DNA from 3 places in the Mesorhizobium sp. BR1-1-4 genome. Region 3 is predicted to be linked to each of the others. Evidence: predicted binding sites of a transcription regulator. Region 3 holds the regulator's gene; each other region holds the start of a gene.
What was found. The regulator LexA, encoded in region 3, represses DNA repair genes until DNA is damaged. The targets are predictions, from matches to a motif close to TGTTCNNNNTGTGTTCNG.
Positions count from the first base shown of each region.

Region 1 (2,265 bases), on a different contig from region 3:
GGCCAAGCGAGGCCGAGGCGTTGTTGTCCTTGGCCTTGCCGAGCAGCAGCGCCGAACGGCCCTCGACGTCGCGCAGATTGACGTCGTTGCCGATGGTGGCGCCGACGATCCTGCCGCTCGAGGCGGCGATCATGGCGATCTCCGGCTCCGGATTGTTCCAGGTCGAAACCGGATGCAGGCCGACATCGGCGCCGAAGCCGACCGAGGCCATCGGCTGGCACTTGGTGAAGATCTCGGCATCTGGGCCGATGCCCACTTCCAGATATTGCGACCAGGCGCCGCGCGAAATCAGCTTGGCCTTGATCTCCATCGCCTCTGGCGAACCGGGCTTGAGCTTCGAAAGATCATGGCCGATCAGACCCGCAATGTCGGCGCGGATGGCGTCGGCCTTATCAGCCGAGCCACGCGCCTGTTCCTCGATCACCCGTTCGAGCAGGCTGACGACGAAGGTGACGCCGGAAGCCTTGATCGCCTGCAGGTCGACCGGCGACAGCAGAAAGGGTCTTGCCCGGTCGCGCGTGGCTTCGAAACTGTTGGACGCGATATCGTCGAGTGAACCGATCGGCTTGCCCGTGGCCGAGCGCACATGGCCGGCCGGGTCGGCCAATTCGCAGATGTCGCGCACGGTGGGCGCCGCGCTGGATGTGATGTCGAAGACGGTGCCGTCGCGCACCGTGACGACCAGGGGGTGCGAGGCATCGCCGCTCCTGGCGCGGCCGACAAACAAGCCTTCAGCGGGCAGATGTGTCGGGTTGGTCATGAGTTGGGTTCCTCGTTGAATCGAAAATGCTGGCCCGGTCGGCGCGGCACTTTCGCCGGATTCCATTCAAAGGTCTATCCCATCCAAGCAGTCGAGCGGTGGCCGCGAATATGCCGACTGGGTCATCCACGATGTCCGGATGTCAAGGACATCACCGGGCTTAGGGTCCGGTTACTTGAACTTGACTCAGAGAATTGTTCGTGTTTTGTTCTGGGCGCCAGAACAGAACGGAGGCGTTCCTTGGCGAGCGTATAGGTAATGTACCAAGGCGAACTAGATTTCGGAATTCCAGAACCGCCAAGGCGGCTCAAAAAGCCCGATCGTGTCTTCTTCGGCGTGTTTCTGCAGGCAGGGGATTATTTTCGGTTTGCTGATTGTCAAAGCCGGCTATGCGACAAATGTGGCATAGCCGGCTCACCGCTGATACCGGAGCGTTTTCATGTCAGCCAGCAGCATGTCGGGGACTACAAGCGGCTGCGGTCGAAGATCATCTTTGCGGCCACCCGATCGGGGCAGCGCGTCAAGATGCCTGCTTTTGAGATCACCTTTCGCCACGCCAGGAGCTTTCCTGGCCGCCCGGCGACAACAGGCCGACCGGCCAAGCATCCCTTCGTGCTTGTGGCCGATGTCGGACCGGTTTGTGAACTGAGCGGGAATCTCGGCGTCGAAATGCTGCGTGAAGGCCTGAAGGCGTCAGACGGGTTCGTCCCTCATATGACCCTTGCCTATGACCAGAAACTTATCCCACAACTGCCGATCGAGCCGATCAGCTTCGTGGCGCGGGAGTTCATTCTCGTGCACAGCCTGCGCGGGCTGACGCAATATGACTTTCTGGAACGTTGGCCGCTGATTGCGATGTAACGAAGGACGCGCTGGTTCGCGCGACACCCCATCCTGACAGGGTCATGTCAGCTATCGACCTGTCCGCGATGGCAGGTCCGCAAGCGGTTCCCTACTTGCAATGCGTCTGAACAGGAGGAACAAAAATGACCGTCACGGAAATCGCCAAGGAGTTCACCGAACTTCTCAAGCAGGGCAACAACGAAGGTGCTGCCGAAAAATACAATGCGGACGATATCATCAGCTACGAAGCGATGGAGGGACCGATGGCCGTCAGTCACGGCAAGGAGGCCCTCAGGCAGAAAAGCCAGTGGTGGCAAGAGAACCACGAAGTGCATGGCGGCTCGGTCGAGGGCCCTTATGTCAACGGCGATCAATTCGCGGTGCGCTTCACCTTTGACATAACGCCCAAGGCCACCGGCGAGCGTGTCACCATGGATGAGGTTGGCCTGTACACGGTCAAGAACGGCAAGATCACCGAAGAGCGCTTTTACTACTGAGGCCGGAAATCGGTCTTCCCAGCTTTGCTCTCTTTGCGGCAAGGTTGAAAATTTGCACGGCGGCCAGAGCGATCCTCTGGCCGCTGGGAGCGTTCAAATCGTCTTCACATACTGCGCAAGTTGATCGGCCACCGTGCCCCAGCCGTCGAAGAAACCCATCTCTTC
Region 1 is NZ_JAIUIB010000006.1:349,272-351,536, forward strand. Features, by position in the region: gene LB571_RS15740 (fumarylacetoacetate hydrolase family protein) at 1-760, opposite strand, end outside; gene LB571_RS15745 (2'-5' RNA ligase family protein) at 1,019-1,621, shown strand; gene LB571_RS15750 (nuclear transport factor 2 family protein) at 1,747-2,100, shown strand; gene LB571_RS15755 (SRPBCC family protein) at 2,194-2,265, opposite strand, start outside.
Region 1: the regulator LexA is predicted to act here: its motif matches at 956-973, upstream of LB571_RS15745 (2'-5' RNA ligase family protein).

Region 2 (2,265 bases), on a different contig from region 3:
GTGGCGCAGATTCCGCAGCCAGTTCCGAGAGTGCGGCTGGATGAAACATTCCAAGTTGGCGGCAACGGCATCGTCTCCGGCCAACACCGGCCGCTCCCCGGTCGCGAACGCCGCATGGGTGATGCCCTGCGAACTACCGTTCAGCAACCTGACGGCTTAGATGGCCACGAAGCAGGCGGATGTTGCGGTTGTTCGACTTGTAGTAAACATCGAAGATCGATCCGAGGACGGGCACGCTTCCCAAGACGGTATCAAACAGCACATTGGCCAACATCCGAGCAACCAACAGCTTCCCAGCGCCGCATTTGCGGGCTCGCAGCACAATGTAAGCCGAGATCAACCCGGTTGCTGTATCTCCCAGCACAGGCACCAGGCCTACCAGAGCATCCAGTCCGAACCGAATTGGCGTACTCGGGATTCGCCAGCGCGAATCAAGCAGCACTGCCAAGAGGTCGAGCTCGGCGATTGCCCTCGCAGTCTGGCGATCCACAATAGGCGTTTCGCTTGTCCCTACTTTCCGGCTGCCATTGCTCGCTCGATCCAATCTCCTCGGTTTCGCACCTCTCCAGTCCGCTTCCGTCATGTGGAATTAGCTTTGTATCGGCCGGGAAGGCACGTCGTCGAGCAGGTTGGGCTGGTCTGGAGCATTTGTTCGGTCGTCTGCTGGGAGGGTGCCGTCTGGGGTCATCTGGTTAACCGCGTCGGGCAAATCCCTGGTGATCCTTGCAATCAGCTCCTCGCGCGAGAGGCCGGTCTGGTGGGAGAGTGCTTCCAGCGTCGGCGCATCGATCGCCGTTACCACCTCGTGCGGCTCGATCGGCTGGTTCGGCCCGGTGCCGACCCAGGAGTCTACCTTCGACCCGGCACCTGCGTTTCTAAAGCGGTCGAGAATATCGCCGAGCGCCGTGCCGGATACGCCCTTGGACACCTGGTCCAGTATCCCGCCCTGGGGATTATTGGGATCGCCCGCTCCGCGGATCGCCTCGGCAATCTTGTCGCGGTTTTGATAAGCCAGAACCCCCAGCATAGCGATCGCAAGTCTTCCTAGATTGGCCACTCGTTCCTCCTGTGGTTTCGAATATGGAGAAGGTCTCGCCTTGCCAAAAGTTCCGCGATTGCCAGCAATATCAGGAAGGGCTTGGCAATCCCGACCCGCTCCCCAGCCGACTATGAGGCCTGCCCGCGCGAGATGGAAGGTCGAGGCGGTAAAGACAGAGCGCCCGAGCTGGTGCTTAAAGTTTCAGCTTTGCCCTTAGTGCATCTATGCGCTTGGAGGCCTCTGCCTTGCTGAGGTTGTCTGCAAAGCTTTCCTGATCCTCAGCCTGCTCACACAGGGTTTTCAGATAAGACGCTTGGGATGGGGTCATCGGGTCGTCACCACTCACCCATTCGTCGGGTTCTTTCTCGACGTTTGCATCGGGTTTTGCGCGCGAGTCTTCCATTGCGATCTCCTGTCTTGGCATGGGGAATGCATTTGATCTTGTTTTGTTCCACCTGCTTGTTGCGGCCGTCATGAGCGCAGAGCCCGAGCATGCAGCCGCATCGTTTCCCCACTTTCGAATGGATTCACAACGAGGGCACAAGCCATCCACTACTCGTGTCCTTTCGCGACTTCCGGGTGGTCACCGCCGACTCCGACATCGCAGGAGCACGCAGGCTCGCTGTGCGGGTACTTGCGCTGCACGCAACCGGCCTGGTTGGGATGACGAGGCTATTCCGCGCCGTCGTCGCTGGATCATGCGCCACCACCGGTGCTCATGGCGCGCTTGCCACCATCGTAGGCCTTGAAGACCAGCCGATAATATCCGGGCGACGCTTTCCGCTTTGGAAGCCATTGCCTTCAACCATCGGAAAACCTGTCTCACCTCGTGAGCCGGCGCGCGGCCGTTCAGCGCTATGCAACCGCACTCGGCTTCGTTCTCCCCCGTGTTGGTCCCGGGGAGGCGCGCTGCTCGGACAGGCGATCGGCGGCGACACAGAGCACGGTGATCGGTGCCGCTGGCGGCGCCCTGATCAGTGCGGTGGTCGGCTCCGCCGCAACGCCGCAGCGGCGCGAAGACCAGCTCTGCCGCCACCAGGAGTGCTACGGGCGCATCGGCACCGCACCCTGTGACGACCGCGCCATTACAACCGCAATTACTGATTACGAGATTGCTTGGCTGGAGGGGGCAGCATCTCCTTCAGCTCCGCGACCGTGAAAGATTGAGGACGTCATCTTTTCCGCACTTCGTGCTGCTATATTTTGCTTAGGCGGACAGGAGGAGG
Region 2 is NZ_JAIUIB010000002.1:125,257-127,521, forward strand. Features, by position in the region: gene LB571_RS03795 (DUF4112 domain-containing protein) at 134-583, opposite strand; gene LB571_RS03800 (YidB family protein) at 590-1,057, opposite strand; gene LB571_RS03805 (DUF3072 domain-containing protein) at 1,233-1,442, opposite strand; partial or broken gene LB571_RS03810 (hypothetical protein) at 1,940-2,143, shown strand.
Region 2: the regulator LexA is predicted to act here: its motif matches at 1,476-1,493, upstream of LB571_RS03805 (DUF3072 domain-containing protein).

Region 3 (2,265 bases):
ATCGCTTTCTTGGTCTGGCGCCGACACTGCGGGCCGCGGCCGGCCTCAAGGATGGCTATGAAGAGGCAATCGAAGCGCTACGCGAAGCGATTGCGATCGAACACCATACCGCGATCATGGAAGCGGCGCTCGACCGTGACGTCGAGCGGGCCAAGGCGCTGATGACGGCGCATATCGGCTACACACTGCACGTCTATGTCCACAGCGAAGACAGCGGCGCTACCAGATACGCCGCTCGCGCCGGCAGCTTGAAGGCGGGTTCGGGATAACTTCAGCGCTTCCGCGACGCCTATTCGAACGCGCTGGCCGGAGTGCGCCGAACGCCCCGATCCATGGCCGCCCGAAGCTACCAATCGTTGGCATTTTGGTTTCGTTTCGTTCCGCGAATAATGGCTCCGCGAATTATACGTCCCTCCGAGGAGAAGCCTTCCAACTAACTGATGCCAAAGCCTCGTCGGCGGATGGGCCACAGGCCATTAACCAAAACGATTTCAATGCGCCTGCCGACGGCGGAAAGGACTGGTTGCCGCCCGCCGTCGCGGGCAAAAAACTTCAGACCCCTTAACAAATTCATTAAACTTTAAACGGTTGCAGAACACAACTGGAACAGATAGTGTTTGTTCTGGGTTTGTTTTTTCGATTCTGGTTCAACCTTTCGTTCAATGTCTTGGGGGCCGCCATGCTGACACGCAAGCAACATGAACTGCTGATGTTCATCCACGAACGGCTCAAGGAAAGCGGGATACCGCCTTCCTTCGACGAGATGAAGGAAGCACTCGATCTTGCCTCCAAGTCGGGGATCCATCGCCTGATCACGGCCCTGGAGGAGCGCGGCTTCATTCGCCGGCTACCCAATCGGGCGCGCGCGCTGGAAGTGCTGCGGCTGCCGGACTCGATCGCGCCGGGCCTCAATGCGGCAAAGAAGTTCTCGCCAAGCGTCATCCAAGGCAGCCTTGGCCAAGGCAGTCTCGGACGCCAGATCAGGCCGGCCGCTGCGCCTTCGCGCCTGCCCGCGGCCGGCAACGACGACGACGCGGTTTCAGCCGTGTCCATCCCGGTCATGGGCCGTATCGCCGCCGGTGTGCCGATCGATGCCATCCAGCATCAGACGCATTCGATCTCGGTGCCGCCGGACATGATCATGGGCGGCGAGCACTATGCGTTGGAGGTCAAGGGCGACTCGATGATCGAGGCTGGTATCTTCGATGGAGACACGGTCATTATCCGCAATGCCGACACGGCAAGCCCGGGCGAAATTATCGTGGCACTGGTCGACGAAGAGGAAGCGACACTGAAGCGGTTCCGCCGCAAAGGCGCTTCGATCGCGCTCGAGGCCGCCAATCCAGCCTACGAAACGCGCATTTTCGGGCCGGACAGGGTCAAGGTACAAGGCAAGCTGGTCGGGTTGATCAGGCGCTACTGAACCGGCTTGTCATCGGGCTTGTCGGGTTTTTTGTACGGCGGCAGCCCCCTCGCCTCGCGTGAGAATTTTCGCTGTTCGTGCCAGGGCCGATATGGTCCGTCGACGGCAAATGCGATCGCGGCCCGGGTCGTGGCCGACTGGGGATTGAAGAAGACGGCAGCGCTTCCCTTGCGGGCGAGCTGCCGTTTGGTGACGACGAGAACCAGTGGATTGTGGCAGGCGTCATAGGCGGTTGCGTCATTGACGATGATCAGGTCGGCGAAAGCGCAGGCTTTCCAGGTGGTCTTGCGGTCCTCGACATAGGCAATGATCGCGCCGGAAGGGTGCCTGGCAAGGCACAGGCCTTCGCGGCAGTAGAAGGGCGATCCCGGCGGCAGGTCGGTGGGACTGGCAACATCGAATTGCCTGTCTGTCGTGTCGAACATTTCCGGTTTGACGATTGTTTCGGAGATCAGGGCGCGCTTCCAGTTGTCGGTTGCGAATTCGTTCGGCCGTTCCCGGTTGACGGCCAGTTCGCCATTGCCGATCGGCAGCGCGACCAGCCGCGCATCTTCCGAGATCAGCACATCGGGCGCGCGCGTGTGCGACACAGTCAACAGGCCGGCGAGCGCGAATGGCAGCGCCGCGAGCCGCAGCCATGTCGTCGCCATCGTCGCGATAACCAGCGCGACGGTGACCAGCAGCACGGATTGCTGCGAAATCAGCCCGACTCCATCGACCGGAGAGCGCTCCGATATCCACGCCGACACGGCGATCATTGCTGTCAGGCCCTTGCCCATGAGGTAGAGAGCCGGCCAATCCAATCCGAATGGCATCAACAGCGCGCTGGCGACGGCCAGGAA
Region 3 is NZ_JAIUIB010000009.1:173,470-175,734, forward strand. Features, by position in the region: gene LB571_RS20705 (GntR family transcriptional regulator) at 1-269, shown strand, start outside; gene lexA (transcriptional repressor LexA) at 680-1,423, shown strand; gene LB571_RS20715 (ComEC/Rec2 family competence protein) at 1,417-2,265, opposite strand, start outside.